2 regions of the Corynebacterium wankanglinii genome follow, and region 1 is predicted to be linked to the other one. Evidence: predicted binding sites of a transcription regulator. Region 1 holds the regulator's gene; the other holds the start of a gene.
The links. The regulator LexA, encoded in region 1, represses DNA repair genes until DNA is damaged. The targets are predictions, from matches to a motif close to CGAACANNTGTTCG.
Positions count from the first base shown of each region.

Region 2: HMA55_RS09385 (DUF222 domain-containing protein) is a predicted target of LexA. The motif match lies at 2,067-2,080, and genes of this name have one in related genera.

Region 1 covers NZ_JABFED010000002.1:238,725-242,743, reverse strand. Annotated here, with positions in the region: gene nagB (glucosamine-6-phosphate deaminase) at 1-20, opposite strand, end outside; gene HMA55_RS04160 (HPr family phosphocarrier protein) at 97-363, opposite strand; gene HMA55_RS04155 (DeoR/GlpR family DNA-binding transcription regulator) at 460-1,260, opposite strand; gene lexA (transcriptional repressor LexA) at 1,322-2,002, opposite strand; gene nrdR (transcriptional regulator NrdR) at 2,651-3,109, shown strand; gene hrpA (ATP-dependent RNA helicase HrpA) at 3,120-4,019, opposite strand, start outside.
Region 2 covers NZ_JABFED010000007.1:35,882-39,900, forward strand. Annotated here, with positions in the region: gene HMA55_RS09370 (metal ABC transporter ATP-binding protein) at 1-496, shown strand, start outside; gene HMA55_RS09375 (metal ABC transporter permease) at 493-1,311, shown strand; gene HMA55_RS09380 (DUF2334 domain-containing protein) at 1,312-1,986, opposite strand; gene HMA55_RS09385 (DUF222 domain-containing protein) at 2,152-3,627, shown strand; gene HMA55_RS09390 (S9 family peptidase) at 3,624-4,019, opposite strand, start outside.

The DNA of each region.
Region 1 (4,019 bases):
GGACGAACAATGATATCCATGCTGCATAAAGTAGCAAGGCCAAAGATGTGCCCGGGCCGTGGCCCGGGCACATGCTCTTCGATTAGCGAAGAGCGCTTACTCCTCATCGAGGTTTTTCTCGATGAGTGAGGCGATCTCTTCAACCGCCTCGGCGTTGTCTGAAGTGACGGTGACTTCGTCTCCGTGTTCCGCGCCCATCGCCATAATCATCAGCGAGGATGCTGCATCCGTCTCGTCGTCGTCACCGCCGACGAGGGTAAGCAAGATCTCCTCGTCGTACTCACCGGCGGCATCCGCAATAACTGTCGCTGGGCGCGCGTGCAGCCCGACGGTGGAGCCAACCTTCACAGTCTTAGAAGCCATCAGGGGGATCCTTTCTGTTGTTTCCCTACTGTCGTACCGAGTGTAGGTCTGCGCACTGAAACAATGCCACCATGATCATATGAATCTGCGAGTGGACTAATCGCGAAGCGGCTCGGCCGAAGCCAGAATTACCTCGACGCCGTGTGACCGTAGCTCCTCTACAAAAGCGGGCGGTGCACCAGCATCGGTGACAACCACGTCGATCTCGTTGAGCGGGGCGAAGCTGACCACGTAATCGTTGCCGAGCTTCGTTGAGTCGCACAACACAACCACGCGTTGCGCATTAGTGACCATCGCCGCTTTGACGGCAGCCTCCTGTGCGTCCGCGGTGGACAGCCCATGTTCGACCGACAAGGCGTTGGTCCCCACAAACGCGACATCGGCCTGAATGAGCGCGAGCGTCCTCAGCGCCGTACTGCCCACGACCGCCTGGCTGATGGGGCGGACGGTGCCGCCCAGTAGCTGGACCTCCCGCAGGCCGGCGCCACTGAGCTCGAGCGCGGTCGGGATGGAGTTAGTTACCACCGAGTACGCCTGTTGGCCACCAATTCCGGCGAGACGAGTACCCAGACTGCTGATGGTGGTACCCGAGTCAAGAAAGATTGTGCAGTGCTCAGCCTGAGGTACGAGCCGGAGCGCCGCTTCCGCAATGGCAGTCTTCGCGGACGAGGATGCGCGTTGCCGGGCATCGAGTGGGAGTTCGGCCGAGCGGAAGGACTGGTTCGCAACGGCACCACCGTGCACGCGGTGAACGACACCCTCATCGTGGAGCGCGGCGAGGTCGCGACGGATGGTTTCCGCAGTCACGCCGAAGCGCAGCGCCAACTCAGTGACGTTGACGCGGCCCTCAACAGCAGTCAGTGACGCGATCTGGCGCCTGCGCTCTTCGGCGTACATTGTTCTCCTGAATCTCTAGCTGCGCGTTTCCCACCGCCGACACGTCGGCGCGCAAGCGTTTCTATAGCGTACGGAATACCGAGATGACGCGCCCCATAATCTCCGCTTGATCGCCTTTGATCGGCTCGAAAGCTTCGTTGTGGGGCAGCAGCCACACGCCTGTGGAATCACGGTGGAACTCCTTAACGGTGGCTTCACCGTCGAGCAGAGCTGCAACGAATTCGCCTTCCTCTGCGTTTGGCTGCGAGCGGACAACCACCCAGTCACCGTCAAGAATGCCCGCATCACGCATGGACTCGCCGACCACGCGCAGCATGAACACGTCTCCGTCACCGAGCAGCTCTTCCGGCAGCGGGTAGTAGGTATCGACGTTCTCCTCCGCCAGGATGGGGGCGCCAGCAGCGATCTGCCCGACTACCGGGACATAGCGAGCGTTCGAAGCCTCATCTGGTTTCGATTCCTGCGGCTTGCGCTTCTTCCGCCCCGTATCTGGCAGCTGACGCAGGTCTACTGCGCGCGGCTTGTTCGGGTCGCGCCGCAAGAAACCTTTCTTTTCCAACTCCTTGAGCTGGTAGGCAACAGAGGAAGTGGACTGCAGACCCGCAGCGTCACCAATCTCGCGGATGCTTGGCGGGTATCCCCGCAGTACAACAGCATCCTGGATGACCTGCAAAATGCGGCGCTGACGGTCTGATAGCGCGTTGTAATCCGGGTTGCCTGGGTCGGACTTTTTCTTTGCCATGAACGCTCCTCGGGCTCGGCGGGTGATTTCGCGGTTACGAACCTACCAGATAGGGCACTCATGTTCGATGAATTGACATATGGAGTAAACACGCTTCTCACCGGGTGCTATAAATCGAACATGTAAGCGGGTTCGAACATACGAGCGTGAGTGTGTTCGAACATGTCGATAACGAGCGTAGTGTTTGCCGCGAGATGAAAGGAGCACGATCGTGTCCGTAGTTATTAACCCAGTGCAGCGCCCCTTTGTCGGCCGCCAGGTTGCCCCAGCTGTAGTCCCGCCAGCGGAAGTATGGGACGTAGAACTTGGTGGATCTCGAATCTCCGCACAGAACGCTGTTCGAACTATAAGTTTCGATGGTCGAAAAAATGAGCGCTCGGATGGGGCTCAGAATACGGGCGCGGTAGGCGATGAGAGCCCGTTCGAATCCCGGCGCGAGATAAGAGACACCTTGTTGTTGGGAGTGTGCATGACGGCAGCACTGTTGATTGGCGCAGCTTTTGGCGGCGTGTTCTCCGGTGCCGGGGACGTCGCTGCGTCAACGACTGGTGGTCAGGTTTCTTCTGCGATATCGGGGGCAGACTTCAGGTGAGGGGGGCGTAGACTCACTGCGGTCTCAAAACGATGCAACCTGAGGGGTGGAAAACCGTGATTTGTCCCTTCTGCCACAATGAGCAGTCCCGCGTCACTGACTCGCGGTTGGTTGAAGCTGGCTCCGCCATTCGGCGCCGAAGAGAATGCACGGAATGTGGGGGTCGTTTTACTACAGTGGAAAAAGCGGTGCTGACTGTAGTGAAACGCAATGGCGTCAGCGAACCGTTCGACCGGGACAAGCTCATCGTCGGTGTGAGGCGTGCCTGCCAGGGCAGAGACGTCACCGATGACGCGCTGAAGCGCCTCGCGCAAGAAGTGGAGGAGACAGTTCGGGCGCAGGGCAGCTCTCAGGTGCCCGCCCACGAGATTGGGCTTGCGGTCCTGGAGCCTCTTCGCGCGCTCGACGAAGTGGCGTACCTCCGTTTCGCATCTGTTTACAAATCATTTGAGAGTGCAGACGACTTTGAGTCTGAAATCCGCTTGATGCGGCGCCGAGACCGCGAGGACTTTTAAGCGCTCCCCGTTACCGCAATGCGTCAATTTTCTTCTCAATGCGGCGCTGACTCACTGGTTTCGGAGTTCCTAGGCGCTGGGCGAACAAGCTCACCCGCAGCTCTTCGATGAGCCAGAGGATCTCCTTGTACGCCTTTGACTTGGAACGCCCGGCTGGCAGGGAGTTGAGCCGTTGGGCCAAATAGTGCTTTACCGAGTCGATGACCGATTGCCGGTCGGCGTCACGGTCCGGATCTAATCGCATGTCTTCCAGGCGGATGCGCATAGCGTCGATGTAGCGAGGCAGATGCTGGAGGTGTCCGATGCCGTGCACGGTTACTGCGTGCTTCGGCAGGTAGAACTTCAGCTGCTCCCTCATGTCATCGATAGCTGGCCCTTCCCACCGCTCGAGCTCTGTCGCAATGTTCGCGTATTCCGCCAGCGCAGGCGCGAGCGTCACCACGACGCGGCGCACCGCGCCCGGGACTTGTGGCCGAATTTTGGCCACGAGCGCCTCAAAGTCCTCAGGCGATCGCACAGGCCCGCCATGAGAGAACATAAGGTCGCGGATCACGGCCACGCGCGCGTCTTCGACTAGTCCGCTAGCCCCTCCGTGCGGGTACCGGTCCACTGCGACCTTCTGTCGCAGCGGCAGTCCTTTCGTCATTTGTGCGGCGTTGACGGAGATTTCCCGCAGGAGCAGCGTTAGTGTCGCAGTCACCATGGACGCGTCTGCTGCAGCCTTCGTCGGGTGCACCGTGACTTTCACGCCGTCCTTCGTTGCCTCCAGAGCGGGGTATGCATCGACGGCGTTTCCGTCGATGGTGGTGGTTACCGTCGCTGGGATCTCTCCGAGAGAGTCGGCGGTCCATTTGGCAACTGCGGCGGACTCGGAGGTGCGACCCGCCTTCGAAACCGAGGATTTGATCTT
Region 2 (4,019 bases), on a different contig from region 1:
CCGCGTCGGTTTCATCCCGCAGCAGCACATGTTCCCGAAAGACTTACCGGTGCGCGGGCGCGACCTCGTCTCACTGGCGATGGGGCGGCGGGCGCGGCCGGAGGACGTCGATAAGCAACTCGCCTCCGTGGGCGCTAAGGCCTTCGCCGACCGCCGCGCGGGGCTGCTCTCGGGCGGCCAACAGCAGCTCATCCGCCAGGCGCAGGCGTTTTCGCAGGATCCGGAGCTGTTGCTTTGCGACGAGCCCCTGCTCTCCCTCGACCCCGGCCGCGCCCGCGACACCGTGCAGCGATTACACGAGCATCCTGCGGCTGTGGTGTGCGTGACTCACTCGATCAACCCAGTACTTGGGGTAGTAGACCGCGTCCTGTACATCGGCCCGGAAGGCCACGTTGTCGGATCCGTTGGCGAGGTGATGCGCTCCGACGTACTCAGCGAGCTCTACGGCACCCGCGTGGACGTGGTGGAAGTTGACGGACGGATGGTGATCCTATGAGCGCGTTCTTAGCAGATACCTCATACCTGCTGGGGCAGGGGTTCGTGCAGACGACCTTGGTCGCGTGCGCCCTGTTGGGAGTCCTGTCCGGCGTCATGGCGCCACTGATCGTGTTGCGCCAAATGTCGTTTTCAGTGCATGCAACCTCAGAGCTCGCACTGATGGGCGCTTCGGCGGCTCTACTGTTCGGGCTCAACGTCGGCTTCGGCGCGGTTTTTGGCGCAGTAGTGGCGGCGCTGGTGCTAGCTGCATTAGGGCTGAAGGGGCAGCAGGACTCCGCCGTGGGCGTGGCCATGAGCTTCGGCATGGCGCTGTCCGTATTGTTCATCCACTTGTACCCGGGAAATTCCAACCGGGCGCTGTCGTTGCTGACCGGGCAGATCGTCGGGGTGTCGGCACAGAACGTGGCGCTACTGGCAGGGACCGCGGTGTTAGTGGTCGGGGTGGTGCTGGCACTGTGGCGGCCGCTCGTGTTCGCGTCCGCGGACCCCGTTATGGCCGCCGCGTGCGGGGTGCCAGTGCGCTCGATGGCGCTGGTGTTCGCGGTTCTGGTCGGCATCGCTTCGGCGCAGTCCGTGCAGATCGTCGGGGCGTTACTGGTGATGTCGCTGCTCATCACTCCCGGCGCGGCTGCGGCGCAAGTGACGGCGAACCCGCGGATGGCGGTGGTGCTGTCCGTAATCTTTGCCGAGGTGGCCGCAGTGGGTGGTATGGTGCTCTCCCTCGCCCCGGGGTTGCCGGTGAGCGTGTTCGTCGCCTTTATCTCGTTCGGGATTTACCTGGTGTGCCGGGTAATCGCCCGGGTGCGGGGATAGCTAGCGGTACTCGCGGTAGTCGGCGGGTTGCGCGCCAGTGTCCATCGCGGCGTCGGCTGCGGCGAGGAAGTCCCGGCGCACCTTCTTCTGGCCCAACTCTCTTCCGGACACTGAGAGGCGGATCGTGTTGCCTTTCTCCGCCCCGCGCTCCGCAGCCTTGATCACGTTGCGGCGCCACCATTTCGCCGCGCCGTACCCCTCCCCCACCGACAAGTTGCGCGCCTGGGCGAACTCCCCCCGGTCCAGGCGGTAGATGCCCTTCGTGGACGCGGCGACCGCGAATCCAAACTCGTCGAGCACCTCCAGCGTGCCGTCGGACATGCGCCAACGTGGCGGGGCAAACATGTCTAGGTCGAAACCGAGCGCCGACATCTGGCGGGTGGCCCCTTTCAAGCGGAGGCGGGCCTCATGGGTGCCCAGGTTCGCAAACTCGCTCCGTCGCCCCTGCACCGGCTGGTCGAAGCCGTTGAGCATCAGGGCGCGGTGCCCCATTTGCTCCGTCAGCCATCCGCGGGTTGTTTTGTCTTTGGCCAGGTGCCATTTCTTATCGATGTGCGGCGCGACCAGCAAAGACACCGGCAGCCCTTCCCGGTCCAAGTCGCGCACCAGGCTGGTGACGTCCCCCAGCGTCGCATCGAAGATTGAGGAGATGGAAACAAGCACGCGCCCAGGCATAGGTGCGATTATCTCACACCAAATCGGTGTCCGCGCGACGAAGCGTGAGCCTGGAAAGCCGCAGCTAAACACTGTGTTATCGAATGTTTGTGCGTATTGAGAGTGGCGGTGTCGGAGCGCGTTCTACTATGCGAAGCCAAGTAGGGATGAAAGGAGGTGCTCCACATGAATGCAACGCTCGACCAATCGATCAACCAAATCGTCGCCGGGCTGCGGTCCCTCGCAGAGGTGATGCGGGCCCCAGAGTCGGTCCACCTCGCTTCTACCCACATAGCCATGGAGCGCCTTCACGCCGCCCTACCGCTATTGTCCGTTGCAGACACCGCATTCGCATTCGTCTGCGAGCGCGACGGCGCTGGCGCCCTCGTCGGCGCCAACCACGCAGTGGAATACCTCACCCGGAGCCTGGGGCTGTCGCGGCGCGAGGCCTTCTCGCTGCTCGAACAGGGCCAGAAGCTCTACGGCGAGCCGGAGGTGCCCGAGCCGGAAGCAAGCGCAGACCAAGCGGACCAGGAACGCAAGGAGCGGGAAGCGGAGGCGCGCCGAAAGAAAGCCCGCGAGGCCCAGGAGCGGGCCCGCAAAGCCGCCGAACGAGCAAACGCCGAAAAGAAGCGCATCATCACCGACGCCCTCAAGCACCTCAATGAGCATGCGGACCCCGGATACGAGGAGATTCTCGCCCAGGCGATGGAAGCGGCCGAAACCCGCACCGCCGAGGAGCTCCGGAAGTTTGTCGGGGACTTGGTCAAGCGTGCCAATAAACGCGGGCGCGAGTACGAAGGGAAGAAAGATCCCCTCGCCGCCTGGAAGAAACGCGGCATCTGGCTCAGTGAGCAAGACTCCGACGGCGGCTCATACGCCAAGGTGTACCTCGATGCCGCCTCGCGCGCCAAGCTGGAAGCCTGCCTTGCCACCGGAGACCACTTGGGGTCGAACATGGAGGGGGATAACGCCGCGGCGAAAGATACACGCCGCAAGCACCAGCGCCGGTTCGACCAGCTGATGCATGTGATTGACCGCTACGGCAACGCCACCACGAAGGCCCGCGGGGGCGTGGGCACGGTGGTAATCACGCTCACCCTCGAAGATCTTTTGGGTGCGGACGCGTTCACGGAGTTCTCCACCAACACCACCGCCTCGCTGACCCCGCTAGACATCGTCCGTCTCGGTCTCCCCGGCGACAGTTTCATCCTTCAGCTCGACTCGGCCACCGGGGGTCCTCTTTCACTGGGCCGCGCCCGCCTCGCTTCCGTGGAACAAAAGATCGCACTGTTGGCCATGCAGGGGGTATGCGCCTGGAACGGCTGCACCAAGCCCGGCGTGGAGCTCGAGGCGCATCACTTGGATTCCTACCTCAGCGGTGGCCTAACAGCAATGGACAACCTCGTGCTGCTGTGCCGCGAGCACCACATGTGCAACAACGACAACAGGGACGGAGCCGGAAACAAGGGACACTTCGACCGCGACCCCGCTAGCGGCGACGTGCTCTACTACCCAGCCAACGGGGACCCGCCCCGGCACACGAGCACCTACCAGTACAGAAATTCACCGGGGCAACGGGTCGCCCAACAGGCGCGCTCACGCCACGGCGGCGAACACAACCGCCCACCGGATCCCGCCCTCTTCGATCCGGACGGCTAAGCCTCCACCGCCCCAGATTTCACCAGCGTCCAGGCGTACTCGAACGCCGTCTGCTTCCACTTCGCGTAGCGGCCGGACACGCCACCGTGCCCAGCGGACATCTCGGTCTTGAGCAGGATTTCGCCGCCCGTGCCCACCTCGCGCAACTTGGCCACCCACTTCGCGGGCTCAACGTAGAGCACGCGGGTGTCGTTTAAGCTGGTCACGGCCAAAATGTCCGGGTAGTCCTGTGCGGTGACGTTCTCGTACGGGGCGTACTTGGCCATGTAGTCGTACACCTCCGGGTCATGGAACGGGTCGCCCCATTCCTCCCACTCCCCCACCGTCAGCGGCAACTCCGGCTTCAAAATGGACGTCAGCGGGTCCACGAACGGCACGATCGCCTGGATACC